2 linked regions of the Candidatus Pseudothioglobus singularis PS1 genome follow. The protein of the gene in region 1 interacts with the protein of each later gene in a pairwise test. Links are inferred from orthologs where the notes say so. Each region holds a gene or a part of one and is shown in the gene's direction. Other genes may lie near its edges.

Region 1 (14,336 bases):
AAGGGTTGTTTGATTTTCTAACTATTGAGGGCATGATTGAATTTTTGCCATCAAGAGCCATTTCAACTGCCGCCTTTCCAAGAGCATACGCTTGCTCAACATCAGAGTTTGAAGCTAGATGCCTAGCTGCACGCTGAAGGTAATCTGCTACAGCCCAATGAAATTTATAGCCTAAAGCTTTTTTGATTATGTTAGCAACAACTGGAGCCGCGCCACCCAGCTGCGCATGACCAAAATCATCTCTAGTACCCTGTTCAGCAAGGAATGTTCCATCAGGCCACTTAGTTCCCTCTGAAACAACAATGGTGCAATACCCATACTCTTTAACATTTTGATCAACTTTAGCCAGAAACTTTTCTTCATTGAAGTCAACTTCAGGGAACAGAATAACTACAGGTATCGAAGAGTCAACAAGTCCTCCCGCTGCTGCTATCCATCCGGCATGGCGACCCATCACTTCAAGGACAAAGATTTTAGTAGAAGTGGCAGCCATTGATGCAACATCAAAGCTTGCCTCCATAGTAGAGACCGCAATATACTTCGCGACCGACCCAAAACCTGGACAATTGTCAGTCACCGGCAGATCATTATCTACAGTTTTAGGAATGTGAATAGCTTGAATTGGAAAGCCCATACTTTCAGATAGTTGAGAGACTTTCAGGCAGGTATCAGCTGAATCACCACCACCGTTATAGAAAAAATAACCAATATTGTGTGCCTTAAAAACTTTAATTAAGCGCTCGTATTCAGCTTTATTTGCTTCCAGTGATTTCATCTTGTAGCGACAAGACCCAAAGCCACCTGAGGGCGTATGATTTAAAGCAGCGATATCTGCATCTGATTCAGCAGATGTATCAATGAGATTTTCTGTTAGTGCCCCTATGATGCCATTCTCTCCGGCGTAGACAGTGCCAATTTTATCTGAATGTTTTCGGGCTGTTTCAATTACACCACTAGCTGAAGCATTAATTACGGCTGTTACTCCGCCAGATTGTGCATAAAAGGCATTTTTCATAATATTCCGATATTTTTAATAGTTAAAAAGATTAAGAATTGGATTTAGTATAGAAGTCATATACAAAACTTATAGATTTTTATGTTAAACATATGAGTATATCATTTGATATAAATGTGGCTCTGAATAATTCTAAACTAGAGTTTAATTCTATTAATTAGAGATTTTAAAGTCCACAAACAATATGAATGTGTCAATTTGTTTCACCACCTGTAGTAAGTAAATATATTAAAGAGTCTTGTGTCAAAGGTCTTTCATTTTAAAAGCCCAAACTTCTGAAGCTCTTTATCAGTTATATTTCTTGGAGTACTTCAATTCTTGTTTGAAAACACCTTGACCATAGCAGATAAATCATGCCCTCCTATGTTTTGATCAATTGTCTCTTTAAACATCAAACTTAATCCTTGATGGAATCTTGTATCCACCCCAAGTTTATCTGAGATTTTCAATAATTTTAAATGTGCGTCATACCAAGTTGAAACGGATGCCTGTGTATTTTCAGTATCCTGGTTGGCTATAGCATCCAAAATACGCAGCGGCTCTGTTTGCATGCGTGCAAAATTATGAACAGTTTGTTCTCTATACGATTTTAAAGGGACATCGCCCTTTAAACATAAGGCAGCACCATTTATTAGGCCAGCTGAAAAACCCAATACACTAGACATAATTGCATTACCTAAGACTACAGGAGCGGAAAGACTCTCACCAAGGTAACTAATCTTTGGAGACATTAGTCTTAAAATTGAGTCACATGACTCAATCACATCTGATTTGCCAGCAAGAATAATTGACGCAAGCTCTGTGCCAATTTGTTCTGGAAAACATAAAATAGAACCCTCTATTAGCTCCACATCAAGATCTTTCATAATTAAAGAGTTTGCTTCAACTTCAGCCATACTTCCAGTTGACAATTGGATTAGAATGGAGCTTTTTAAGCTGGAGCGTACATTTTCATAGTCAATAATCTCTTTCCATGCGTCATAATCTGACAAGCACACAATGACTATATCGCATGATTCAATTGCCTTGTGCGGTTGAGTATAAGTTATAGCTCCTTTTTGAGCTAATGTTTCAATCTTTTCTGGGGTTCTATTCCAAACATGAATCTCTATTTCATTTTCAAGAAGGGTTTGAGCTAATGCAGTTCCCATAGCGCCTATACCAACTAATGCAACTCGATTGTTTTTTTTGATCATAGATTACCTATTTAATGAAGTACTTAAGTTAAGTGCTATATTTTAATTACTAAAATTACAGTTCAAATAGAAGTTCAAATTTTATTTGGTATGTGAGGGGTATATAAATATTTATGCTATTGAGTTAGGCTGCCTCTCAATGCTTAAGAGTATGTATAAGGTCTTATTTTGGAGTGACCTCCATGAAATTTACTATATTGATAAATCCAGGAACATGCTTTTTTGGAATTTTAGTGCTGGGCCTACTGATTGCAATTACATTTTTAATATTATATCTTGAAGCAGATTCAAGGACATCTAAAGAGTCGTCAAAAAATACTGACCTCTCTTTGTTAAAGTTAATTTGATTACTTAATTCTTCCCAAAATTTTTGCTCTTGTTTTGGAACTCCATAGTCATGCGAAGAGATGATTTCATCAAAATAATCATGAAGTCCAGATTTTTGCATCTTAAGCTTTATTCCTTTTCTATGAGCATTGGTAACAAGGTATATGCGCTTATTATGCTTTTTTACAGTTTGAAGGAAATTCAAAGCGTGATCATGAACTTGAATTAAATGAGAAATATCACCCTTTAGTTTCATAATATCTAAGTTAAGTGTCTCTTCCCAGTAATCGAGACAATACCAAGTCAGCTTTCCTTCTTGTGAATTAATCATAGATATGATTACTTCTTTAGCTTCATCTATTTTGATGTTATGTTTTTTTGAGTAAATTTCTGGAATATATTCAAGCCAAAATTCAAGATCAAAATTTAAGTCTAAAAGCGTTCCATCAAGATCAAGCAAGACAGTATCAATCAGATTCCAGTCTATGTTTAGATTACTTTCTGCGCCATGTTGTTCCATTTACACTATCCTCAAGAATAATCCCAAGTTCTAGAAGCTCATCACGAATTTGATCTGACAACGCAAAGTCTTTTGATGCTCTTGCGGATTCTCTTTGTAAAATTTTGTTTGAAATTTCATCTTCTGATAATTCAGAGCCCTGTTTTAAGTAATCTTCAGCATTGTATTCAAGAATACCTAGAGAGTTACCAAGCTTAATTAGTTGTTTGGCTAAACCATATGCTTTTTCATGGTTTATGGCTTTCTCAATATTGATTTGTTTTGCAATTTCGAAAAGTATACTCAGTGCAATAGGGGTATTGAAATCATCATTTAGTGCAGCGTTGAAGCGTGCTTCATAATCTGCTTCAGGGCCAATGTCATCTGCAGTTGTAGATAGACCTTTTGTAGCGTTGTATAGTCTTTTTAGTCCAGATTTGGCGCTTTCAATATTGGTGTCACTAAAATTTAAAGGCGAGCGATAATGACTACTTATAAGAAAATACCGGAGCGTTTCACCATCATACTTTTCTAAAACATCACGAATAGTAAAAAAATTATTTAGAGATTTGCTCATCTTTTCGTCGTCAATATTGACAAATCCAACGTGCATCCAGGTATTCACAAATTTACAGTTATTTGAGCCCTCAGATTGAGCGATTTCATTTTCATGATGAGGGAACGTTAAGTCCATTCCACCGCCATGAATATCAAAATGGTTTGAAATAAAGTGATTTGACATCGCTGAGCATTCAATATGCCACCCAGGTCTTCCATCTCCCCAAGGTGAAGGCCAACTGGGCTCATCAGACTTTGCTTTTTTCCAAAGAACAAAGTCAAGTGGGTCATCTTTATCACTCTCAACGTCTACCCTTGCACCCGCTACAAGATCATCTAAATTTTTACCAGAGAGCTTGCCATAATCCTTAAATTTTCTGACCGAATAAAATACGTCACCATTTTTACCTTGATAAGCTAATCCCTGTTTTGAAAGAGATTCAATCATTTCTATCATCTTATCGATAGATTCAGTAGCACGTGGTTCTATGTCCGGACTCAAAACACCTAGCGCCCTTTCGTCCTCATGCATTGCATCAATGAATCTATTTGTTAGTGAGTAGATATCTTCATTATTTTCGGCAGCCCTCGCAATAATTTTGTCATCAATATCTGTAATATTTCTTACATACTTAACGCTTAAAAAATTCCGCCTTAGGTGCCGAGTAATCACGTCAAACATAACTAATACTCTGGCATGACCCATATGACAAAAGTCATAAACTGTCATTCCACAAACATAAATCCCAATATTATTTGTGTCAATAGGCTGGAACTCTTCTTTTTGGTTGGTGAGTGTGTTATAAATTTTGAGCATTGCGATATTTTATACTGGATTTCCTGGGTTAATATTAATACCCGTTATATTAGTTCTCATATGGCCAACAGTTTTAATTTTGATTATCAATTAATCACTTACAAAATGTATAATTATTTTTCTCAATAGTAATTTAAAGAAAGTATGCAAAATACTTTGTACAAGGTCAGCATATTATGAAAAAACTTCAATGCAAAATGTGTGGATGGGTTTATGATGAAGCGAAAGGAATTCCAGATGAAGGGATCATTCCTGGCACAGCTTGGGCTGATATACCTGAAGACTGGACTTGTCCAGTTTGTGGTTCTGGAAAGGAAGACTTTGAAATGGTAGAAATTTAGGTATTGAGGGTTCGAAACCTAAGATGAGGTTTCTGTTTGCGAAAATGAAATAAGGAATAAATAATGTCAAAAGTACTAATTTTGCCTGGTGACGGCATTGGAACTGAAATTGTTGCTCAAGCTGTCAAAGTCATAGATTCATTAAACTCGAATCATTCAATGGGAATGACTCTTGAAGATGGGCTTATAGGAGGTATTGCCTATGATGAGACTGGAACACCTCTTCCTGATGAGACTATAAAAGTTGCAAAAGAGTGTGACTCCATACTTTTAGGTGCTGTTGGAGGACCAAAGTGGGAGCCTTTAGAGAGGGCTTTGAGGCCAGAGCGAGGGTTGTTAGGCATACGTTCAGAGCTCGAATTATTTTCAAATTTGAGACCTGCTATTTTATATCCTCAGTTAGCAAATGCTTCAAGCCTTAAGACTGAAATTGTATCTGGCTTAGACTTAATGATTGTCCGTGAACTTGTAGGAGGGATTTATTTTGGTGAGCCAAGGGGTGTTGAAATAAAAGATGGTGAACGTTTTGGAATAAACTCTGCAACATATTATGAATCTGAAATTGCACGAATTGGACATTCTGCTTTTCAAATTGCTCAAAAAAGAGGAAAGCGTGTATGTTCAGTCGATAAGGCGAATGTTCTGGAAGTATGCGAACTATGGAGAGAGGTAATGGAGGAAGTTTCTAAGGACTATCCTGATGTTTCGCTTTCTCATATGTATGTTGATAACGCTGCTATGCAACTCGTTAGAGATCCCAAACAATTTGATGTAATGGTAACGAGTAATCTTTTTGGCGATGTATTGTCGGATTGTGCAGCAATGCTAACAGGTTCAATTGGAATGCTTCCATCCGCTTCATTAGATCAAAATAACTTTGGAATGTATGAGCCTATCCATGGCTCAGCACCTGATATTTCAGGGAAGGATATAGCAAACCCTCTTGCCACGATATTGTCTGTTTCGATGATGCTTAGGTATTCACTTAATCAAGGAGAATTGGCTGACAAAATTAACTCAGCGGTAAGCAAAGTTTTAGATAAAGGCTACAGAACAAAGGATATTGCTTCTGATGGGGACAAAGTGGTTGGGACAGAGCAGATGGGTGATCTAGTCATTGAAGAGCTTGAGACTTAGTAAAGAACTTCCTCACTGTCAATAGAGCGCCATAAAAACCAGCAGGCTACGCTTCTATATGGCCTCCATGTTTCTGAAATTGCAATTATTTTTTCTAAGCTGAGGGGTTTTCCTTCTCCATAAATCTGATTCATTGCTCTTATTATTCCAATATCCTTAATAGGAAATATATCTTTTTCCAATAGGTAAAACATTCCAAACATTTCTGCAGTCCAAGGGCCAACTCCCTTGATAGTGATTAATTCATCATAAATACTTTCGAATGAGCGATTTTCCCAATATAAGTGGTCTTTAATTGAGAAGTTTATAAAATGATTGCAAATATTGATTATGTATTGAACTTTTTGTTTTGATAATCCACAAGACTTAAGTTCTTCGAAGCTCATCAAAATTACATTTTCTGGTTTTATTTTGCCAATTTTTTTTTCTAACTTTCCCCATACACTTGCAGCAGCTTGAACTGAGATTTGTTGCCCAACTATTGATCGAAGTAGAGTTTCTAAAGCCTCACCACGAGAAGAAATACTGTATTGCTGATGTTCGAGAATTAACTTTGCTAACTTAGGGTCAGTGTGTGTTAAGAATTCTTTAGATTGCTGCCAATAAGCTGGGAGAGACATTTATAAATTTAAAAAGTGTTTTGATAAGAGGATAAAGTTAGTTGTTTTCTTTAACTGAGAATGTAGTATAGATGACATTGTCGTATAATTTATACTAATTTTTAACAACATATAAGACAGGGAACACTATGAGTAAAAAAAGAAATGTGACTTTTGTTGGTCTAGGAACGATGGGCTATCCTATGGCTGGACATTTATCAAGGTCTGAGTTATTTAATGTAAGTGTTTTTAATCGAACCTCAGAAAAATCTGCCCAATGGGGAGAAGCATATGAAGGAAGGGTTGCATTAACTATTGAAGACGCCGTAAAAGATGCAGATGTGGTTATTACATGCACTGGAAGAGATGAAGATATGATGGAAATCGTTTTTTCAGATGATGGAATGATGCCATACCTTAAAAAGGGCTCCATTTTTATTGATCATACTACAACATCCTTTAAGCTAGCAAAACACCTAAATGAATCACTAAAAGATAAGAATATATCATTTATTGATGCTCCAGTTAGTGGAGGAGAAGCTGGAGCTATTAATGGAGTTTTAAGCGTTATGGCCGGCGGTGACGCTCACATATTGGATGCATGTGACTCAATCATTAAAACATATTCTAAAAGTATCACACTGATGGGAGATTCTGGGTCTGGCCAATTAGCAAAAATGGTTAACCAAATTTGTATAGCGGGTTTGTTACAAGGATTATCCGAGGGATTGCTTTTTGCTGAATCTGAGAACTTGAATATGGATAAGTTGCTGTCTGCTATTTCAGGAGGCGCAGCTCAGTCTTGGCAAATGGTGAATAGAGGCAAAACAATGCATCAAAGAGAGTTTGATTTTGGTTTTGCTATTAAGTGGATGGTGAAGGATTTAGGCTACTGTTTAGATCAAGCAGATGGAAACAATACAAAACTAACTTTTACTCAAGAGGTCTATGACCGTTATACTAATTTAATGGATAAAGGCCATACCTATAGTGATACCTCTGCTTTAATGATGTTTGATGAGTTGAATAAATAGGTAACAAACCAAGTAATGATTAAAGCTTCACTCACTGAAAAGCAATTGATTGATTTTAATAATAATGGATTTCTAACAGTTGATAATTTCATAGAATTGCAGTATTTAGAAGACCTTAAAACAAGAATCAATCTTCTCTTTAAAGGAAACTTTGAAACTGGTATTGAGCCAGATGAGTGGAATTGGAGGCAAGAAAGAGACCCAAGCGATGTTACACGACAAATTTGTAATGCTTGGAAATCCGATAGTCTTATAAAGCGTTTAGTTTGTAGCTCAATTATTGGAGAGAGCGTTTCGAAATTAATGAGCTGGAAGGGAGCAAGACTTGTTCAAGATAACGTTTTATGGAAGCCACCGCAAGGAAAAGCTTTAAATTTTCATCAGGATGCTGCATATGATGACTGGATAATTCCACAAACTATGGTGACTTGCTGGATGCCTTTAGATGATACCTTTGCAGAAAATGGAACACTAGAGTTTGCAAGGGGATCACACAAATGGGATCTATGTCCACCATCTGAGGACTTTCATGCCCCAAATGATTATAAAAAAGAGCTCCATAATTATTTAAATAAAAATGATAAAACTCTTTATATTGATTCAGTTCAAGTTCCTGCCGGGGGTGCTTCATTTCACCATGGCCATACTTGGCATGGTTCAGGGCCAAACAAGTCAAATAGCCATCGAAGAGCAATAGTCGCACATTGCGTCCCAATTGATGCTAAATTTCATCCAACTAATTGTGGGGGAACTGGAAAAATTTATAAAAAATATAAATTGAATGAAAGTGATGAGTTACCTGATAGTTTTTTTCCTCCCTTGTGGCAGGAAAATTAAAGAGTTTATTTATTCTTTGCATCAAAATTTTTTAAAAGAAATGGCATAATATTGGATATGAGAAAAAAGCCAAAATTAACAAATATTCATACTGTTGCTCAGAGTCGAATCTTCAATCTTGAGTCACTTGATGTCGAATTTTCTAATGGCGCAACTCGTGTCTATGAGAGGCTTATGTCTCGAGGAAATGGAGCAGTTCTAGTTATCCCAATGCTTGATGATGATACTGTCCTCATGATTTATGAGTTTTCTGGAGGCACTGAGCGCTATGAATTAGGACTTACCAAAGGGAAAATAGATAAGGGTGAAACTCCAATTGAGGCTGCGGGTAGAGAGCTAAAAGAAGAAATCGGGTTTGGCGCAAATAAGCTAACCTTTCTCAAAACAATCACACTTGCGCCTGGGTATCAGTCAAGTGAGACGCACATCGTGCTCGCTGAAGATCTGTTTGAGGAAACTGCAGAGGGAGATGAGCCTGAACCTCTAGAAATCGTCCCTAAAAAACTTTCTGAGTTAGAGGAACTAACCTATAACGAAGACTTAACTGAAGCAAGGAGCATTCTAGCTCTTTATATGGTAAGAGATATCATTAATAATCGATCAGTGTGATAGATATACCGCAGTCATTTTGGCTGGATGAAGATCAATTAAAATTCCCTGAAATAGAGTTAGCGCTCAAAGAGCCAAATGGATTAATCGCTATAGGCGGTGATTTATCATTAAATAGACTCTTGGAGGCTTACTCCAGAGGTATATTCCCTTGGTATGGTAAAGATGAACCTATACTCTGGTATTCTCCAGATCCCAGAATGATTATTACGCCGAACTCATTTCACCTATCAAAAAGTTTAAAAAAAACAATTAATTCATCAAGATTTGATGTTTTAGTTGATACATCATTCAATAATATAATTAGACAATGTCAAGAGGCTCCTAGGTTTGGTCAGTCAGGAACATGGATCGATGATGAGATGGTCAAAGCTTATACAAATTTGTACAAGGAAGGCTATGCGCACTCATACGAAGTGTTTGAGAATGGAGAGCTTGTGGGTGGGTTATATGGGGTTGCATTAGGAGGGGTTTTTTTTGGTGAGTCCATGTTTTCATTGGTAAGCAATGCTTCAAAAGTAGCATTCGCATTTTTATTGCAAAATAGCCATTATCAATTAATAGATTGTCAAGTGGAGAATCGACATTTAGAAAGTTTGGGTGCCTACAATATCCCAAGAGATTTGTTTATGCAACAGCTTAAGGCCTTTGTGTAAAATATACTCCATTAAATTAGGGATTATTACGCTATGACAAACCATATTAAATTCGTTTTACTGGTCTCACTTGTTATTACGTTAGCAGCATGTGGCAGAATGGGTGATCTAGTCCCAATAAAAGATACAGTTGAATCAACTACTAGTACTTACTAGCGAAAAATCCATTGAACGCATTCAATTTCCAAAATAAAAATCTTTATGCTGAGTCTGTGCCCGTTTCAGACTTAATGAACTTGTACGGCTCGCCACTTTATATTTATTCAAAAAGTCAAATAGAATTCAATTGGAAGGTTTTTGAAAATTCATTTGGAGCCCATCCTCATCTTATTTGTTATGCTGTAAAGGCTAATTCTAATCTTGCAGTATTAAATATTCTTGCTAATCTAGGATCTGGTTTCGATATTGTTTCCCTTGGAGAGCTAGAGAGAGTTATTGCTTCAGGTGGAGATCCAGCTAAATGCGTTTTTTCAGGTGTTGCAAAAACTGAAAACTCAATACGAAAAGCACTTGAGTATGGAATTTACTGTTTCAATGTAGAGTCTGAGGGAGAACTAGAACAGATTGAATCAGTGGCATCCTCTTTGAATGTTCGTGCCTCAATTTCAATCCGAGTCAATCCAGATGTAGATGCAAAGACTCATCCATATATTTCAACAGGTCTGACTGAAAATAAGTTTGGTGTGAGTGCTGAAGTGGCTTTGTCTATGTATAAAAAAGCAAGCCTTTCTGATTATCTTGATGTCTGCGGACTTGATTACCATATTGGCTCTCAAATTACAGATCAATCTCCATTTATCGAGGCTCTTGAAAAAGCATTAGATCTGATTGAAGAGCTCAAATCAGAAAACATAGATTTAGACCACATTGATATTGGAGGTGGAGTAGGTATAACCTATGATCAAGAAAAAATAATCAGTATTGAGGATTACATCAATAGGGTAATCAGCAAAGTTGGAAGTATGAAAATTTTGGCTGAACCTGGGCGATCAATTGTTGGAAATGCAGGTATTTTTGTAACAAAAGTTGAATACTTGAAGCAAAATGATATTAAGTCATTTGCAATTGTAGATGGTGCAATGAATGATCTGATTAGGCCTGCTCTTTATAGTTCATATCATGAGGCGGTTTCAATACAAGAAAAATCAAAGGGCGTTACTGACTCATGGGATATCGTCGGACCAGTTTGTGAAACTTCAGATTTCTTGGCTAAGGATAGAGAACTAACTTTAGAAAAAGGAGACTATATTGCAATTTTAACTGCAGGTGCGTATGGTTTTGTTTTGAGTTCAAATTATAACTCGAGACCCAGAGTGCCTGAAGTTATGGTGAGTGAAAAGAGCCATAGTTTGGTGCGAAAAAGAGAAACTATCGAATCACTATTTGAGAATGAAACTATATTTAAAGATGAAGTTAACTAATAATCAAAAAAAGTACTTAAGATCTTTGGCGCATGATTTAAAGCCATTTGTAATGATTGGTCAGCATGGATTAAGTGAGTCAGTTATTGCTGAGATTGAGTCAACTATGCTTAAACATGAACTCATTAAAATCAAACTAAGGGTAAGCGATCGTGATGAAAAGCAAGGGATAATCAACAAGATTATTAAGTTTTCTGAAGCTGAATTAGTCCAAGTTATTGGGGGCGTAATAGTTATTTATAGGCCTTTTGAAGACAACCCTGATATTATCTTACCTAGATCATAATAAATTTAACAGAGCTTATTGTATTCTTATAATACTTAATTGAAATGAAAATTGCCCTCAGTGCTGCAGAAACTTCAGGCGATCTGATTGCTTCATCTTTGGTCGTTGCTTTAAAAAACAATGATCACCATTGTGAAATAGACGGACTGGCCGGCGACAAGATGATTGAAGCAGGTTGCAATAGTTTGTGGCATACTGATGAAGTAAATGTGATGGGTCTCAGTGAGGTGTTGAAGAAGCTGCCATCCGTCTTAAAGTTAAGAACTAAAGTCACTAATCACTACATTTCTAATAAGCCCGATGTATTTATTGGTGTTGATTCACCAGACTTCAACTTCAGGATTGAGCATTCATTAAAGAAAGAAGGCGTTAAAACAATTCATTTTATTAGCCCCTCAGTTTGGGCTTGGCGTTCTAAACGAATTAAAAAAATTAAAGCTTCAACTGACCTAGTATTATGTCTTTTCCCTTTTGAAGTGGATTTCTTCACACAGCATAATCAAAAAGCTATTTTTGTTGGTCATCCACTAGCTGAAACCTTAAAACCAAGGAAGAAATATAAACCAAACAAAAGCGTTTTATTAATGCCAGGCTCAAGAGAGTCAGAAATTAAAACGCTTTTGCCAGAATTGATTGAGGCTGTAAGGGTAATGCAGTCTAGAGACTCCGAACTAACTTTTAATCTATCTCTTGCCAATGCTAATCATAGAGATTGGGTTGAGAAAAGTATAGAGGGTTTATCTATAAAAATCAGCATTGGTGATGCTCACAAAAAAATTATTGATTCTGATCTAGTTCTAGTTGCATCTGGCACTGCAGCACTTGAGGTGGCCTTACTAGCAGTTCCAATGGTTGTTATTTATAAGCTCTCCTATTTAAGTTATCAAATAGTAAAGCGTCTACTTAATACCAAAGAAGTTTCACTTCCCAATAAGATTTTAGGAAAAAGAGTTGTACCTGAATTAATTCAAAATGATGCGAACGGTCAAAATATTTCTGATCATGCTATGACATTACTAGGGTCTGATAATAGCAAGCTTGTTAGCGAATTAGAAAAGATTCATGTTCTATTAAATCATGATTCTAGCTCCAAATCTGCTGAGGCAATAATTGAGTTTATTAATGAAAAATGACATTGAAAAAATCGTTGAACTTGCACTATCTGAAGATATTGGTGAAGGAGATGTCTCATCAGTTTTAATTGATAATAAGATTATCGAGGCTGAAATAATTTGCAGAGATGATGCAATAATTTGTGGAGTTGAATTCTTTAATTTATGTTTTTTATCAATTGATCCAAAAATTCAAATACATTGGAAGGTTGAAGATGGCTCAAGGGTCAAGTCAGGTGACAAAATATGCGGCCTTAAAGGCAATACAAAAACGATAGTAACTGCCGAAAGAGCCGCACTTAACTTTTTGCAAATATTAAGTGCTACTGCAACACAAACTAGCTACCTTGTCAGTCTCATAAATAGTACGAATGCAAAATTACTTGATACAAGAAAAACAATACCTGGGCTTAGAAAGGCGCAAAAATATGCGGTTAAGTGTGGTGGTGGGGTGAATCATAGGATGGGTTTGTATGACTGTATCATGCTAAAAGAGAATCATATATTATCAATTGGCTCTTTAGAGCAATTGATTAAAAATGCAATCAATCAATTTCCAAAAACACCTATTATTGTTGAAGTGGAGTCTCTTGAAGAACTTCAATCAGCGCTCCTTATGAAAGGTATAAAGCGAATTCTGTGCGATAATTTTAGTCTTCAAGATCTTCGAGAAGCTGTGAAAATTTCAGAAGGAATTTGCCCTTTAGAGGCATCGGGCGGCATTACTGAGATTAATATTTTGGACTATGCAAATACAGGCGTGGACTATATTTCAATTGGCTCAATTACAAAAGATATAAAGTCAATTGATTTGTCTTTAAGGTTTAGTTCCTAGGCTATTGCTCTAAATGCTGGGCTAATAATGTCTTTTGTAGAATTGTATTGTAAGGCGTTATCATTGAGGTCAGTTACTTTGCCTCCTGCCCCTTCAAGTATCCAAACTCCTGCAGCAGTATCCCATTCAGAGCACCGACCAAATTTTGGATAGTAATGATAAATTCCTTCTGCAATAAGACAAAACTTGAGCGCACTACCCAGCTTAAAAGTTTCAAAATTTGTTTTATATTTGAGATGCTCTTTTAGCCCTTTATTGTTATTTGAGTATCTACCAACAACAATTTTTTCCCACCTTTTTGGCTTTGATGTAAGTATTGTAGAAGTTGTTTTATTGACTAGCTTAACAGAAGCATTATTTTCAAATCGATAATAGTGCACTTTATTGAAGGGTGAATAAATTAGTCCAAAAACAGGATAATTATCTCGAATAAGGGCAATAATAATGCAAAAATCAGGAGAGCCATCAATAAAATCTCTAGTTCCATCTAGAGGATCAATCAACCAATATTCATCCCATGATTTTCTAGTTGAAAAGGGAATGTGCGATGATTCTTCTGAGAGGATTGGAGTGTGAGGTGTTAATTTTTGTAATGTGTTAACTATCAATTCATGGGAGGCTTTGTCTGCTAGGGTCACAGGCGTGTTATCAGCTTTGATAGAGTAATCACTGGAATTAGCTCTAAGGTCCATAATAATTTCACCGGCTTGAGCAGTTAAATTGATGAGCTGTGAAAGAATTTTAGAGTTCATTGTTTTCATTATATCATCGAGAGTCGTAATTATTTATTCTCAGCTTCGATCTTAAGTAAAATTTATTCCTCTATAATTATTTATCAAATTTGAATATGAAAAAGCATGTACTAGCAATGGGAGGTGGTGGATTTACCTCGAAACCTGAAAATCTAAAGTTAGATGAATATCTCCTATCTTTATCCAATAAAAAAAATCCAAAAGTGTGCTTTATTCCTACTGCAAGTGGAGATGATGAGAGCTATAGAAGAAGATTTTATTCTTCTTATAAAAAACTAAACTGTGAGACAAGCCATTTGTCACTC
Region 2 (16,024 bases), 830 kb from region 1 along the record:
GAGCCGATCCAGTGGCTAATGGATCCAAACTGGACAATGTTCTGGTCAATCTTTGTCTATACATGGGCTCATATGGGTTTTTATATGCTCATCTTGTTGGCTGGACTTCAGTCAATTCCTAGAGACCTTTATGAGGCTGCTCAAATGGACGGGACTTCAGAGAGGCGAGTTTTTTGGCGCATTACACTGCCCTTATTAATGCCAATCTTACTAGTTGTAACAGTACTGTCACTCATTAAAGCGGTTCAGGCATTTGAGGAGCTTTATGCGCTTCAAGTTGGGTGGATCTCACTTGTTTCTTATATTGTTGAAAATGCCGGAATACGTGGCCAAAAAACATTCTTTGGCCTAGGCATTGCGGCAATGGCTTCTCTAATTGTTGCGCTGATATTAATCGTTCTTTCTTTGCTTCAATTCTACTTAACTAGGAGACAAGTCAAGCTATGACAGATGTCATTAAATTTTTTACTCGTAGACAGGGCAAAAAGAAAGCTAGTCTGACCGACTGGATCTCTTATGGTTTTTTATTTCTTGGCTTTTTGATCATCTTTTTGCCAGTTTTGTGGCTAGTAATGAACTCAGTTAAGTCACAATTCTTACTTCAAAAGTATGATACTAATTTTCTACCAATGGACTATGAGCGTATTGCAAGAGCCACAACCTATGGGCCAGATGGTAAAGATATTCTTATTATGAAAGACCTCGAGCCATGGGTCATGTTTTGGAAAAATTTGAGTGATGACGAAAGAGCTGAAAAGGACGTTGTCAACTATATCAAAAATTTTAGTGGAAATGAATACTACGCTTTAAGATCGCACTTTGGACTGGTATCCGTAATGGCTAAGGATTTAATTCTTAGCCAAAACCTACCTGACTGGCTCATCAAGTACCCAAGCATGTTTCCGAGTGCTAAGAAGGAATATGATCCTCAAGCAATAGTGGACAGCCTTGTTGACGAGGATGCGAGGTTGTTATCTGAATATTTAGGACTCAAGCCCTATAAACCGAATGGATTTACAGCGCAAATTTTGGTGTCCATGATGGATCCTCAAACGGGAGAATTAGTTGAGTACTCTGTGAGCCGAATTAACCCAACCAAAGACACTGTCAATGCAAGGCTTGTCTCCAATCCCAAAGGAGGCATAACCAAGCTTCCTCAAAATGAAATTATTATTAACAAAAATTTAAAGCCTTCTTGGATCAACTATACGGATCCTTTAACTAAAAAAGCCCTAAAAAGCTTTGATGCGGTTAGGTGTCTCAATAATTCGGTCTTCGTTACAATAGTAGCAACCTTGATAACACTGCTGATTAACTCTATGGCAGCTTTCGCCTTATCTAAGTATCGATTTAATGGACAGGTCATCTTTTTTGTTATCATTTTGGCAACTTTAATGGTTCCTGCATCGGTACTCATTGTGGGTATTTTTAAAATGGTAACAATGACAGGTCTCTCTGGCTCTCTTTGGGGGGTAATCATTCCGGGAGCAGCGACACCTACTGGGGTCTTTATGCTCAGGCAATATATGCTTACGATTCCAGATGAACTCTTGGAGGCTGCAAGAATGGATGCAGCTAGTGAGTGGACAATTTATTGGCGAATTATATTTCCATTGGCACTGCCTGCAATAGCTGTGCTTGGAATTCTTTCTATTATATGGCGTTGGAATGATCTCATCCTCCCTATGATAGCTGTTTCAACAACAAAAGCCGCTTACACTATTCAGCTTTGTTTGCTTGACTTTAATGGAGAGTATCTTGCGAGGGAGCATTATGCTCTTGCAATGACGGTGGTAAGCTTGGTACCAACAACACTGGTCTTTGTTTTTCTTCAAAAATATATTACAACAGGAATTGCCTCAACAGGCATGAAATAAATTATGGCAAATCTTAAATTACGTGACATTAAAAAATCTTACGGAAAGACAGAGGTTATTCATGGGCTTGATCTGGAGGTTTTAGATGGTGAGTTTTGTGTCCTTGTGGGACCCTCTGGTTGCGGTAAGTCAACACTCTTAAGAATGATTGCTGGTCTAGAGGCAATTACTGAGGGGTCAATCCTCATTAATGATGAAAGGGTCAACGATGTCTCTGCAGCAAAAAGAGGGCTTGCTATGGTTTTTCAGTCATACGCACTTTACCCTCATATGACGGTTCGTCAAAACCTTGCATTTGGACTTGAAAATCTTAAGCTAGATAAAGATGACATTGAGCAAAGGATCAACAAAGCGGCCAACCAGCTAAGAATGGAAGATTACCTTAAAAGAAGACCAGGGCAACTTTCTGGAGGTCAAAGACAACGTGTTGCAATTGGAAGAGCTATTGTCAGAGAACCATCGATTTATCTTTTCGATGAGCCATTATCTAACCTTGATGCTGAGCTTCGTGTTGCCACACGCGTTGAACTCAAAGCGCTTCATGCAAGACTCGGCAATACAATGATTTATGTGACTCATGACCAAGTTGAAGCGATGACAATGGCGGATAAAATTGTGGTCATGCATGATGGCATTATTGAACAGACTGGCTCCCCTTTAGATTTATATAATAAACCAGCCAATCTATTTGTAGCAGGCTTTATTGGCTCGCCAAAAATGAATTTTCTAGATTGCTCATCTCTGCCTGAAGAGATTAAAAAGCTTTCACCAAAGGGTGCTACTACTTTTGGTATTAGGCCTGAGCATCTGAGAATTCAAGATGAAAATACTCTTTCTCTTCAGGTTAAGACTGTTGAACAGTTAGGGTCTGATAGTTACCTTTATGGTGAAACGATTGACAAGCAAGAAATCTCAATAAAATTAAACAGTCAAACCACGATTAAGGGTGGTGAGTCTGTCAAAGTCGGATTCAGCCAAAGCGACACCCACTGGTTCAATGAAAAAGGTGCTTCTCTTTAGTTCTTGATTGTGTATTATCGCTTTATTTAGTTTTCAATAAATTATATGGTCAAGAGTGATCAACCTATTATTTGGATTAAAAATCCTTTAGACGTCTTTGCTGAGAACTGTGAAGGTGGAGTTGTTGTTCAAGGCCAAAAAATTATCGAATTAGTACAAATGGGTCAGACCCCCAAGGCGACTATTGATGAAACTTATGATGCAAGTACAAGCGTCTTATTGCCTGGATTGATCAATACTCATCATCACTTCTACCAAACTCTAACAAGAGCTTATCCTGAGGCTTTGAATAAGGAGCTTTTTCCATGGCTCAAGAGCCTATATAAGGTTTGGGCAAACATTCAGCCTGAAATGCTATCTGTTTCAACTGAGTTAGCACTGTCTGAATTGCTTTTGTCTGGATGCACTACTGCAAGTGATCATCATTACCTTTTTCCAGATCAGCTTGAAAATGCTATAGATATTCAAGTAGAAGAAGCTCAAAAGCTAGGAATGCGCGTCGTTCTGACTAGAGGCTCGATGAGTCTTGGAGAAAAAGATGGCGGTCTACCGCCGCAATCTGTCGTTCAGACTAAAGAACAGATACTATCTGACAGTGAGCGACTCATCAAATCTTACCATGATGCAAACGAGGGATCAATGACTCAAATTGCGCTTGCTCCATGCTCTCCCTTCTCAGTAAGCACTGATTTAATGATTGAGACTGCTGAGCTTGCTGAGCAGCAGAATGTTCGTCTTCATACTCATTTAGCAGAAACGATAGATGAAGAAAATTTTTGTTTAGAAAAATTTGGTTTTCGGACTGTTGACTATCTTGAGAGTGTCGGCTGGTTGTCTGGGCGAACTTGGCTTGCTCATGGCATACACTTTAATCAAGAAGAGGTTAAAAAGTTAGGTGAGAATAATGTTGGTATTTGTCACTGTCCAACTTCAAATATGATGCTAGCTTCTGGTATTTGTCATAGTCTTGAGCTTGAAAATGCAGGATCTATTATTGGCCTTGGTGTTGATGGTTCAGCCTCCAATGATGGCTCTAATATGATTGCTGAGTTGAGGCAGGCAATGTATTTGCAACGCTTGCGTTATGGCGCCTCAAAGATTACACATCAAAAGACTTATAACTGGGCTACCAAAGGTTCAGCTGCACTTCTAGGAAGGTCAGATATTGGTGAAATTGCGGTTGGAAAGCAGGCAGACCTAGCCTTATTTAAGCTCGATGAGCTCAGATTCTCTGGTAGCCATGACTCTTTGGCTGCTTTACTACTGTGCGGAGCACAAAAAGCTGATAGGGTTATGGTAGCCGGAAAATGGAAAGTTGTTGATGGTGGTATTGTTGGAAAAGATGAATCTGAATTGATCAATCGCCATAGCACTGCAGCAAAAAAATTACGTCAATTATCTGACGCATAGTTTTATCTTAAATCAACTATTGACCTTCGATATAGGTTAATTTATAATCCCAACTTGAATATTGTTACATAAATCAAGTTGAATGAATAAAAGTACTCATGGAGGCTCTCGAAAGGGCGCTGGTCGTAAAAAAAATTCAGGTAGTTTCAAAGAAGAAACGAAAGTCATTAGAGTGCCTGTTAGTCTTGTAGATTCTATTAATCCTGTTATTGAAATATACAAATCTCAAATTAAATCAGATGTCGAAGTTCTTGGAGTTATGGACAATCCTACTGAGCTATCAATTCCAATTTTTACTTCTCGCGTTCAGGCAGGTTTTCCCTCTCCAGCAGATGATCACTTGGAAGATGCTCTCGACCTAAATACACATCTTATTCACCATAAAGAGGCTACATTTTTTGTTAAAGCTCAGGGTGATTCGATGATAGGAGCCGGCATTCAGCAGGGCGATATCCTCATAGTTGATAAATCTTTAGGGGCCAAAAGTGGAAAAATAGTAATCGCAGTTGTTGACGGTGAATTTACTGTGAAGCGTCTACATAAATACAAGGGAAACATAACCCTTAAGGCTGAAAATCCTGACTTTGAAGATATTAAAATTAGTGGTGACGACGAACTCATTATATGGGGTGTTGTGACATCTGTAATACACCAATATGAATAATCGAACCAAGTTTGCACTGGTTGATTGTAATAACTTTTATGCTTCCTGTGAAAGAGTCTTTGAACCCAAGTTAGAGGGTAGGCCTATTGTTGTTCTCTCTAATAATGATGGCTGCATCATTGCACGCTCTAATGAGGCAAAAGCATTAGGTATCAAAATGGGGGTGCCTTACTTCAAACTCAAAAACTTAATTACTCAAAACGGCGTAGTGGTGAAGTCTTCAAACTATCCTTTATATGGAGACATGTCCTCCAGAGTGATGAAGGTTATTGGAGAGTACTCACCTGTTCAAGAGGTTTACTCTATCGATGAAAGCTTTATAGATCTCATGAGGCTTCCACTTAACTTGATGGATCACATGCACTCTCTAAGAAGGCGCGTTAAGAGCTGGACGGGAATCCCGGTATGTGTTGGTGTTGGGAGTACTAAAGTTTTGGCAAAGCTTGCTAATCGTATTGCTAAGAAGTACCCACGATTTGATGGTGTTTTTGATATCGATGATTTATCCTATGAAAGATATTGCAAGCTGTTGAAGTCAGTTGAGGTTGGAGATTTATGGGGTATAGGCAGGCAAAGTGCTAAAAAATTAAATCGTATTGGTATTCATACTAGCCATGACTTTTATCAATCTGACGTTGGTGTAATTGAAACTCTTTTGGGAGTCAATGGGAAAAAGATTTATAAGGAGCTTTATGGTAGCTCGTGTATTCCTATTGAGGCTATTCCTCCAGCCAGACAACAGATTGTCTCTTCACGCTCCTTTGGCTGTGATTTGAAGGATTTTGATGAGCTAAACCAAGCCTTGACTAACCTGACCAGAAAGGCCGTGAATAAGCTCAATAATCATCAGTTAGCAACGACAACTATTACGGTTTTCATCTATACCAATCCTCATAAGAAAGATAAGCCTTGTTTTCACCTATCAAAAACAGTAGGAATGACAACAGCTATTCAAGACCAGTCTCAAATTATTCCTTTAGTAGCCCAAATACTAAGACTGATTTATAAACCTGGACATTCCTTTTATAAGGGCGGTTTAGTGCTAGGAAACCTCACTAAAAATTATCAGCAGCAAGATCTATTTTCAATAACTCAAAATAGTCAGATTCAGACCATGGCACGCCAAAAATCGAATACGATAAGAAGTGTCAATAAAAGATTCAATGAATCAATTAAATACGCCAGTGAGCTAGGTAACAATAGATGGCTACCAAGGGCTGACTTCAAGTCAAATAGATACACGACAAGCTGGACTGAATTATTGGTAATTTAAGTCACGGCATGACACTGAAAAAAATCAAAAAATATACTACAATGTAATTTTAATAAGCAATAAGGAGAAATCAAATGATACGTATGTTGGTAACGATAAATATTTCTAAAGGCTGGAAAACTTGGTCAGAGATGGCAAAAGGCCTGGAGCCTCAAATGAATGAGCAAGGTGCAAAGATGATTTGGGCAGGAGCAAACCCTGATGAAACGGCTGTTTTTGTATTGGCTGAAGCGAAGGACCCGTCATTTGTAAAAACATTTGGTGAGCGGGCTGATATTGTTGAAATTAGAGAGGCGGGAGGTGCAGATGTTTCATCCACAACAGTTATGACCCAAATAGATGAATATTTCTTAGCGTAAAGCTTTTTATATGAAACAAAAAAATGACCTCAGTTGAGGTCATTTTTTTTCTCAAAATTGCATAAATATTTTCTATGCCTATAATAAATCTTTTTTTACTGGATAATATTTAAGAATGAAGCAACTCGCAATCATTGATGATGATCCAGAAATTCTTAAATTGTTGGATCAATATCTAACAAAAAATAGCTTTGAGGTTGATGCCTTTACTGATGGCGAATCCTTTTTAAAAGAAGGCGAAAGTAAATATAGTTTAATTATTTTAGACATTGGTCTTCCTGGAATAGACGGCCTTGAAGTTTGTAAAAGGGTTCGCCAAAACTCAAATATACCCATTATTATGTTGACAGCTGCCAGTGATGATCTTGATCGTATCTTGGGCTTAGAGTTAGGTTCTGATGATTATATGGGTAAGCCATTCAATCCAAGAGAGCTACTTGCAAGAATAAAGGCGCTCTTGAGACGTTCAGAGATAAAAGAGGAGGATGTTGATAATAATATTGTTATGAATTATGCCGCAAGAAGTGCATTTATTGATGGAAAAGAACTTGAGCTAACAGGCACAGAGTTTGACTTGCTTTGCGTTTTTCACAAACAAATTGGAAAGGTACTTAGTAGAGATGAAATTGGTGAATTGCTTCATGGAAGAAGGGTGGATCCATTGGATCGCTCTATTGATACAATTGTGAGTCGTCTGCGTCATAAGCTGAGTAGTCATTTTGATGGTGAAATTATCCAAAGTGTAAGAGGCAAGGGGTACGTCCTCTTGATGAAGAATTGAGAAATAATTTATTTTTTCTATCGGCACTAATACCTAAAACTATTGTTGCCCGAATGACTTCAGTGTTGTTCATCGGAATTCTTGTAGCACAACTTTTGGGAACTTGGCTTTGGGTTGAACAACTAAAATCCTCTGAAAAAGAAAGAATGGCTGAAATTTCTCAAGAGCTAGGTTACAACATTGCCCAAGCTGTGGGTTTCTTTGAAAAACTCCCTAATCAATATAGACAGGAGACTCTTAGTCAGCTTAGACAAAATGGTGGAACATTCTTGGACTTCGGTGCTGAGTTTTTTGTTTCATTTAATAAAGACTATATAAATTCAAAACCTATTGCAAATAATGAATTTACAGCGTTAGTAAGTAATAATCTAGAAAAAACTTTATTCTCACAAATAGGCCAAGTAGATGATTTAAATATTCAATTCGTAAAATTTAGTGACACAAAAATTATGACTCCTAATGCTCCACAAGAAGGACTAACGAATAGCTTTATAATGTCACCCTTAGTGCCAATTTGGAATGCTCTAGGCCTTCAACAAACTAACTTAGATAATCCACTTGCTGTCATCCAGTTTAGATTAGAAAATCAAAATGAATGGATGTATTTGGCAACAATAATACCAAAAGGCGAATTATTGCTCAGTTTTGACTGGATTAATGGTGAGCGAATTTTTACTTCCTCATTGGTTTCACTAACAATGCTTTTGATTACGTTCTTATTTGTTCGTTGGCTGGTTTCACCACTTCAATCACTAGCCCATCAAGCCGACTTGCTAGGTAAAGGACGATTTCCAAGACAATTAGATGAAACAGGATCAAAGGAAATGGTTGCTACAATTAGTGCATTTAATTCAATGGCTCGTCGTATTCAAAAATTTGTAGCTGATCGAGAGCGATCCTTTGCTGCTATATCTCATGACCTTAAAACTCCTCTAACAAGAGCTAGACTAAGAGTTGAAGGAATTAATGATACTTCTATAAAAGAAGACTTGATTGGTGACTTAGACTACCTTGAAACAATGGTTAAAAGTAGTCTTCAAATAATGACAGATGGAGTTGAGCATGAAAATACTTCAAATGTCGATTTAACTGAAATGTTAGAGGCAATTTTAAAAAAAGAAGAGATTCTTGGTCTGCCTATTAAAATAAATATTGATGGAAAAATTAACATGAGGGGCCGCGCAGTTGCGCTAGAACGTCTTTTTTCAAACCTTATAAATAATGCCCTTACTTATGGTCAAGGAGTTGAGGTAACTGGTCAAAAAAAGAAGACAGGAATCTTTATTCAAATTAAAGATAAGGGGCCTGGGCTAAGTGATACTAATAAGGAAAAAGTTTTCAAGCCTTATTATCGTCTTGAGACTAAATTGAGTGATAATCACTCAGGACTCGGGATGGGTATTGCTCGAAACATTGCTAATGTTCATGGAGGCGAACTTGAGCTAAAAGATAGAAAGGGTGGTGGACTAATTGTTGAGGTTTACTTTCCTGTCTAATGTCAAATCCGAGTCTTCCTAAATTTAAAAGTAAAGGGTTTTTAATTGAGCATGTTAAATCTATTATGGCTTTTTATCATCCGCACTGCATAGATAACAATGATGGCGGCTTTTTTCAACATTTTCGAGATGATGGCAGTATTTATGATTTTGAAACAAGGCACCTAGTAAGTAGTACACGTTTTATATTTAATTACTCAATGGCAGCCATTCACTTTGATAATAATGATTATCTTGATGCTGCACTCCATGGAATAGAGTATCTAAGAAATTCGCATCTGAATAAAGAAACAGGTGGCTACGCATGGACTATGAAAGGGAATGAGGCGGATGATTCAACCAATTACTGTTATGGTCTAGCATTTGTTTTATTAGCCTATTCGACTGCATACAAAGCGGGTATTGAAAAATCTAAAGATTATATTGATGAAACCTTTGAGTTGATGGAGAAACATTTTTGGTCAAAGGAACATGAGCTTTATTCTGATGAAATATCTGCTGACTGGTCAAACGTTTCTAAATATCGTGGGCAAAACGCTAATATGCATTCTTGTGAGGCTCTTATTTCGGCATTTGAGGCAACCAATGAGCAAAAGTACTTGGACCGTGCACATCTTATTGCAAATAATATCTGTAATAAACAAGCCAGTCTAGCTGATGAATTAATATGGGAGCATTATGACTCAAATTGGCAAATTGATTGGACTTACAATAAGGATCGGCCCGATGACTTATTTCGTCCTTGGGGCTTTCAGGTAGGGCACCTAACTGAATGGGCTAAGTTGTTAGTTATCCTTGAAAGGTATATTGATGAAGAGTGGTTAATTCCCAGAGCTGTAAAATTATTTGACGATGCTGTAGAAATGGGATGGGATGAAAAATCAGGCGGCTTAGTTTATGGCTTTGCACCGAATGGTGATGTTTGCGATTCAGATAAATATTTTTGGGTTCAGGCTGAATCACTTGCAGCTGCGGCTTTGTTAGCCCAGCGAATGAATGATGAGTATTATTGGAAGTGGTATGATCGAATTTGGACATATAGCTGGAATCATATGATTGATCAAAAGTATGGTGCCTGGTTTCGGATATTAGATTCAAGTAATCAAAAGTATGATGACCTTAAAAGTCCTGCTGGAAAAACCGATTACCATACAATGGGGGCTTGTTACGAATCTTTGAATGCTATTTGAATTTAGAAAGGACTTCCTAGTTTAAAATACTCAAATAATTTTTATAATTTTTTATTTATGACACCTGAGAATGTAATTGAGAAATGGGCTGATTATTTCAATGCTGGAGATTTAGAGGGGATTACTAGCTTGTATCATAGAGATAGTACTCTATTGCCAACCTTTCTTCCTAAATTACTCTCATCGAAAGAGCAAATATCTGGTTACTTTGTTGCTGCGATAGAGGGTAAAGCTTCTATTGAAGTCAATGTTGGTCAATCCATTAAAAAAGTTATATCTGAAGACGCCTATCTTATGACTGGATCTTATGTTTTTTGTCTTCCAAGCAAGGGTGAAGAAAAATACGAGTCTTGGTACAGTTTTTTAATTGATTTGTCTGTTGACTCACCAATTAGACACCATCACTCATCTAGAGTGCCATTTGATTTTGACCTAAGTCACTAAGCTCCTCAATAGTAAATCTCCCGTTAAAGTCAACCTCGTAATCCTCAGCTGCAAAGTCAGGGGGGCTCTTACCTAGAATAAAGTTTTGAGTTTGGCGTTTTGCATAGTCTAGATTTTTTTTACATTGTGGAGATGAGCCAATAAACATTACATTAGAGTAATCTTTACCAGTGTGTTTATCAGCAACCGCATGAGTTAAATCAGGATGCCACCATACAGTATCTCCGGGATTGACATCTTGTATTGTAACTATTCCATCAAGAAGATCTTGGTGATAATCAGAAGAGATTAATAAAGGTCTACCAGGTGTTGCATCACAAAGACTATCTGGCGCAATATCATCCTGCAGTGCACGAAGAAGAAGGTAGCTCATGCTGTTTGCAATTGGAATAAGGGAGAGTGTTCCATCTGAAGGGCCTTGTGCTGTTAATGCTGTCCAACCTTGAAATGTTCGAAACATTGAACAAACAGCTGGTGATTTGTATTCTTTTGTGTGGGTTCTATGGGCCGCATTCCATGGGTCGTATGATTTTAAGTCGCCATTAAAGACAGAGCCATAGACTTTTTGAAAGGCAGGATCAGTCCAGCGCTCAAAAGACCCTCCATCAATGTGTGGCGATAGTCCAAGCGTCTCATCACCTGGCTCTCTTCGACGAATTCTATCTGCATAAATGAAATCATTGTTAGGATCAAACTCATCACCATGTGGGCTTGAAACGTTCCACATTGAGTTTAAAAATCTCTTGGTATTAGCCATCGACTGAGATTGTCTTGCAAGCATTTGAGGTCTTGACCAATATATTCCAAAAATTTGAGGAGCGCCAGATTTTAATTGAGAAAAATACTGATCCATACCCTCTCTCTCAACTGATTTAGTAAAGTAGTCATTACTTAAAATATAATCACCAACTTCATCATTCCATTCGCTAGCTTGCTGGTCATCAAATACATTTCTTATAATTAAAGCGCCTCTTCTTTTTATATTGGCAATTTCATCAAAAGAAACCTTGCCGTTAACTATTGATTTGTAATCAATTTCTGGAATTACTGGAATTTCTTTATGTTGCATTTCAAGAATATTATCGACTTCTTTTTTTGTGTTTGATTGGGCAAGATCAAAGCTTTTTTTAACATTAAAGTGAGTCCTAAGAAGCTCTTTAGAAGTAATTATTGACTGTTGAATTTGTTGAAGTTTTTCCATAATGTTAAATAGTATATCTAAATTTTTTGCAAACTCTCAATTTAAAGTTGTTACAAAGTATTACAAATTGTGTCAATCGATTGACACCTAAATTATTGTTAATTATGATGCATTTCTAGTTCTAAAGTTTATTTAGCAACTATGGTTTATTTATTGTATTAAATCAATACTTTAAGTAGTTTTTATTAATTAAGGAGATAAAAAAATGGTAAACAAATACTTTGTAAAAAGTGTAGCAGCCAGTTTAGTTCTTTCTTTTAGTGCATCTCAAGCATTTGCTGACGACGTTGACTTCCTCCATTGGTGGACTTCAGGTGGTGAAGCTGCTGCTGTTGGCGTATTAAAGGATGATCTAGAAGGCAAAGGAATTGGTTGGAAAGATATGCCTATAGCTGGTGGTGGCGGTGATGCTGCTATGACTACGCTTAAGGCTCGTGTTACTGCTGGTAATGCGCCAACTGCTGTTCAAATGCTTGGATACGCAATACAAGATTGGGGCGATCAAGGCAAACTAGCTAACCTAAATGACCTAGCTGCATCAGAAGGTTGGGACGCAGTAGTTCCTTCAGCACTTCAAGCTTTTTCTAAGCATAATGGTGACTGGGTAGCGGCTCCAGTAAATGTTCACTCTACTAACTGGGTTTGGATTAGTAAATCTGCTCTAGATGCTACTGGTGGAAATGCGCCAAGCACTTGGGAAGAGTTAGTTTCTGTTCTTGATGCAATGAAAGCAAATGGTATTACTCCATTAGCTCACGGTGGTCAAGCATGGCAAGATGCAACAATCTTTGATGGTGTTGCGCTAAGTCTTGGAAATGGCTTCTATAAATCAGCTTTGATTGATTTAAATGAAGACGCTCTTGGTGGTCCATTAATGGTAGAAGCTTTCAACAGAATGGCAACATTGCGTTCATATGTTGACGATAACTTCTCAGGTCGCGACTGGAACCTAGCTTCAGCTATGGTTATTAATGGCGAAGCTGGTATGCAAATGATGGGTGACTGGGCTAAAGGTGAATTCCTTAAGGCTGGACAAAAACCTGGTTCTGATTTCGTATGTGTTCGTTTCCCAGGAACTCAAGGTTCTGTAACTTTCAACTCTGACCAGTTTGCTATGTTCAGTGGTTCTGGAAGTTCAGCTGCACAAGAGGCTATGGCTTCTTCTGTTATGAATCCTGTTTTCCAATCAGCGTTCAACGTTGTTAAAGGTTCAGTTCCTGCACGTACAGACGTTCCTGACATGATGTTTGATCATTGTGGTAAGAAAGGAATGGCAGATCTAGCAGCAGCTAATGCAGCTGGAAGCTTGTTCGGTTCAATGGCTCATGGCCATACTGTTCGACCTGCAATCCAATCAGCTATTGTTGATGTAGTTTCAGCTCACTTTAATGGTGAGTTCTCAGCTGAAGAAGCTGCAGAAGAAATGGTTGCAGCAGTCGCAGCAGCAAGATAAATTTAAATATTATCTAAATTTACTATAGATTTTATTAAGTTTGTTTTTTATAGTTGGCGAATTAATAGTTCGCCAACTATTTTTTTAATTAGAATTGTAATAAATGAAAAATTACCTTCAGCTTTTACTTCCTAGAATTGTTCTAGCGCCAAGTTTCTTTCTTATTCTTGTCTTTGTGTATGGTTTCATTATCTACACAGGTTACTTATCTCTTACAGACTCCCGCATGCTTCCAACATATGAATTTATGGGCTGGGGGAACTACACAAAACTTTTTGGCTTAAGGCACTGGAAGATTGCAGTTAATAATTTAGCAATTTTTGCAATTTTATATATTTTATTTTGTACAGTAATTGGTCTGCTTTTGGCAATTTTACTGGACCAAAAAATTCGAGCTGAGGGCTTTCTTAGGCCAATTTTTCTTTATCCGATGGCGCTCTCTTTTATTGTCACCGGAACAGCATGGAAATGGTTTTTAGATCCTGGTATTGGGCTTGAACATATTATGCATCAATGGGGCTGGGAAAGTTTTGAATTTGGCTGGATAAAAGACCGAACCTTTGCAATCTACACTGTAGTTATTGCTGCTGTATGGCAAAGCTCTGGTTTTGTTATGGCGATGTTTCTTGCTGGTCTTCGTGGAATTGATGGTGAAATTATGAAGGCAGCACAAATTGATGGTGCATCAGGTTTTCGAATCTATAGAAGGATAATTATCCCAATGTTGAGGCCAGCTTTTCTGTCTGCATTTGTGATTTTAGCACACCTCTCAATTAAGGCTTATGACCTAGTTATTGCATTAACAAATGGAGGCCCTGGAAGAGCTACTGAAGTTCCAGCAACCTTTATGTATTCATACACATTTTCCAGGAATCAAATGGGGGTTGGTGCTACCTCAGCAATTATTATGCTACTTATGATTTTTTCAATCATTATTCCTTACTTATATAGCGAGTTAAGAAGTGAGAAGCAATCATGAGTAGAAATTTTGTGACTAATAATATTAAGTTTTCGCGCATCTTGATTTACATTGTGTTAATTATTTTTGCAATTTATTACTTGCTCCCTTTGTATGTGATGCTCGTAAATTCTTTAAAACCTTTAGAGGAGATAAGAGGGGGTGGAATGTTGTATCTTCCTTCAGTGTGGACTTTGGATCCTTGGAGAGCCGCTTGGTCAAGCGCTCAAATTGGTGTAGATCCAAGTGGGCTGAGGCCTTATTTTTGGAATTCAATTAGCATGGTTGTGCCTGCAGTATTGCTGTCTACAGTGCTTGGCTCACTAAACGGTTATGTTCTTACTAAGTGGCAGTTTAAAGGCCACGGCGTTGTTTTTGGATTGTTATTATTGTCATGTTTTATTCCTTTTCAGATTGTATTAATACCCATGGCAAAATTATTAGGCGTATTTGGTTTGGCTGGAACCACCTCTGGATTAGTTTTAGTTCATTTAGTGTATGGAGTTGGCTTTACCACTTTATTTTTTAGAAATTACTATGCCGCTTTTCCAACAGAGATTATTAAAGCAGCACAAATCGATGGAGCTGGCTTCTTCAGAATTTTTTGGCGTGTTTTACTACCGAGCTCTGGTCCAATTATTGTGGTCAGTGTGATATGGCAATTTACTAATATCTGGAATGATTTTTTATTTGGCGCTTCATTCGCTGATTTTGATTCCACACCAATTACTGTAGCGCTCAATAATCTTGTTAATTCGTCAACTGGTGTGAAGGAATACAATGTGCATTTTGCAGGGGCAATTCTTGCTGCGCTCCCAACACTGGTTGTTTATATCGTTTCTGGACGATATTTTGTAAGAGGCTTGATGGCTGGCGCTGTCAAAGGTTAATTTTATTTATAATTATTGCTTGAAGGAAAGGAAATGGCAAAAGTAACAATTTCTGATTTATATAAAAGTTATGGTTCTGTTGAAGTCTTAAAAGGGATAAATCTTCATATAGAGGATGGTGGCTTTTTAGTTTTAGTTGGGCCATCAGGTTGTGGAAAGTCCACCTTGCTTAATACAATTGCAGGGCTGGAAGAGATTACAAGTGGCGATATAGAAATAGGAAAAAATTCTGTTGCTGGGCTTCACCCCTCAAAACGAAACATTGCCATGGTGTTTCAATCTTATGCTTTATATCCAAATATGACCGTATCTCAGAATATAGGCTTTGGAATGGAGATGAAAGGAATTGATAAAAATGAACGCGAAATTTCAATAAATAAGGTTGCTGAGACTCTTCAAATTAGTGAATTATTGAACCGTAAGCCTGGTCAATTGTCAGGCGGTCAAAGGCAAAGAGTTGCGATGGGTCGAGCTATTGTCCGTGAGCCAGAAGTTTTTTTATTTGATGAGCCCTTATCAAACTTAGATGCGAAACTTCGTATTGATATGAGAACCGAAATAAAGCGCCTTCATCAAAGACTCGGCTCAACAATTATTTATGTTACTCATGATCAAGTTGAGGCCATGACTTTGGCAACTAAGATTGCGGTACTTAAAGATGGCTGCATTCAACAATTTGATACTCCTTATGAAATATATAACAACCCTAGCAATATGTTTGTTGCAAATTTTATGGGCGCACCTGCAATGAACCTTATTGAAGGTAATGTGGTTATGAAGAATAAAGATATTGAGTTTGAAATGAAAAACAATAAAGGTGATGTTATTTCATTACCTATTGACGACGTCAAAGGTTTAGAGAATTATATTAATAAAACTGTTGTATTTGGAATTCGACCTGAGTCTATTAATGACCTCGAGTTATCAGGTAAAAAAACAAATAAAAAGTTGGTTGAAAAGGAAGTTGAAATTGATGTTGTGGAGCCAGCTGGCTCAGATACATATGCT

What was found.
Region 2: the proteins of lysA (region 1) and W908_RS05060 interact in binary tests that used the Escherichia coli proteins (3 or more experiments, as listed by UniProt). The link is inferred for Candidatus Pseudothioglobus singularis PS1 from one-to-one orthologs.

Annotation. Positions count from the first base shown.
Region 1 is NZ_CP006911.1:141,568-155,903, forward strand. Bases 9,036-11,919 are described here. They hold lysA (diaminopimelate decarboxylase), read left to right. Parts: upstream 9,036-9,792; coding sequence 9,793-11,046; downstream 11,047-11,919. Other genes in these bases: aat (leucyl/phenylalanyl-tRNA--protein transferase), read left to right, coding at 9,036-9,625; lptM (LPS translocon maturation chaperone LptM), read left to right, coding at 9,659-9,781; yhbY (ribosome assembly RNA-binding protein YhbY), read left to right, coding at 11,033-11,332; lpxB (lipid-A-disaccharide synthase), read left to right, coding at 11,377-11,919. Also shown: W908_RS00670 (6-phosphofructokinase), read right to left, coding at 1-1,015; W908_RS00675 (NAD(P)-dependent oxidoreductase), read right to left, coding at 1,327-2,211; yrfG (GMP/IMP nucleotidase), read right to left, coding at 2,375-3,058; cysS (cysteine--tRNA ligase), read right to left, coding at 3,033-4,412; W908_RS00690 (rubredoxin), read left to right, coding at 4,589-4,753; leuB (3-isopropylmalate dehydrogenase), read left to right, coding at 4,814-5,890; W908_RS00700 (DNA-3-methyladenine glycosylase family protein), read right to left, coding at 5,887-6,510; W908_RS00705 (NAD(P)-dependent oxidoreductase), read left to right, coding at 6,639-7,523; W908_RS00710 (phytanoyl-CoA dioxygenase family protein), read left to right, coding at 7,539-8,360; ADP compounds hydrolase NudE, read left to right, coding at 8,418-8,969; more of aat, read left to right, coding at 8,966-9,035; more of lpxB, read left to right, coding at 11,920-12,465; nadC (carboxylating nicotinate-nucleotide diphosphorylase), read left to right, coding at 12,455-13,279; 3'(2'),5'-bisphosphate nucleotidase CysQ, read right to left, coding at 13,276-14,031; W908_RS00750 (Type 1 glutamine amidotransferase-like domain-containing protein), read left to right, coding at 14,127-14,336. UniProt on the Escherichia coli protein: Specifically catalyzes the decarboxylation of meso-diaminopimelate (meso-DAP) to L-lysine. Is not active against the DD- or LL-isomers of diaminopimelate.
Region 2 is NZ_CP006911.1:977,860-993,883, reverse strand. What follows is about bases 5,601-8,551. They hold W908_RS05060 (response regulator transcription factor), read left to right. Parts: upstream 5,601-6,718; coding sequence 6,719-7,384; downstream 7,385-8,551. Other genes in these bases: W908_RS05055 (ATP-binding protein), read left to right, coding at 7,438-8,551; W908_RS05065 (hypothetical protein), read left to right, coding at 6,319-6,603; W908_RS05070 (Y-family DNA polymerase), read left to right, coding at 5,601-6,244. Outside these bases: W908_RS05095 (carbohydrate ABC transporter permease), read left to right, coding at 1-447; W908_RS05085 (ABC transporter ATP-binding protein), read left to right, coding at 1,881-2,897; W908_RS05080 (8-oxoguanine deaminase), read left to right, coding at 2,943-4,307; W908_RS05075 (LexA family protein), read left to right, coding at 4,390-4,971; more of W908_RS05070, read left to right, coding at 4,964-5,600; more of W908_RS05055, read left to right, coding at 8,552-8,880; W908_RS05050 (AGE family epimerase/isomerase), read left to right, coding at 8,880-10,070; W908_RS05045 (hypothetical protein), read left to right, coding at 10,128-10,514; W908_RS05040 (YbiU family protein), read right to left, coding at 10,480-11,715; W908_RS05035 (ABC transporter substrate-binding protein), read left to right, coding at 11,921-13,168; W908_RS05030 (carbohydrate ABC transporter permease), read left to right, coding at 13,272-14,147; W908_RS05025 (carbohydrate ABC transporter permease), read left to right, coding at 14,144-15,016; W908_RS05020 (ABC transporter ATP-binding protein), read left to right, coding at 15,050-16,024. UniProt on the Escherichia coli protein: Response regulator member of the two-component regulatory system CpxA/CpxR which responds to envelope stress response by activating expression of downstream genes including cpxP, degP, dsbA and ppiA.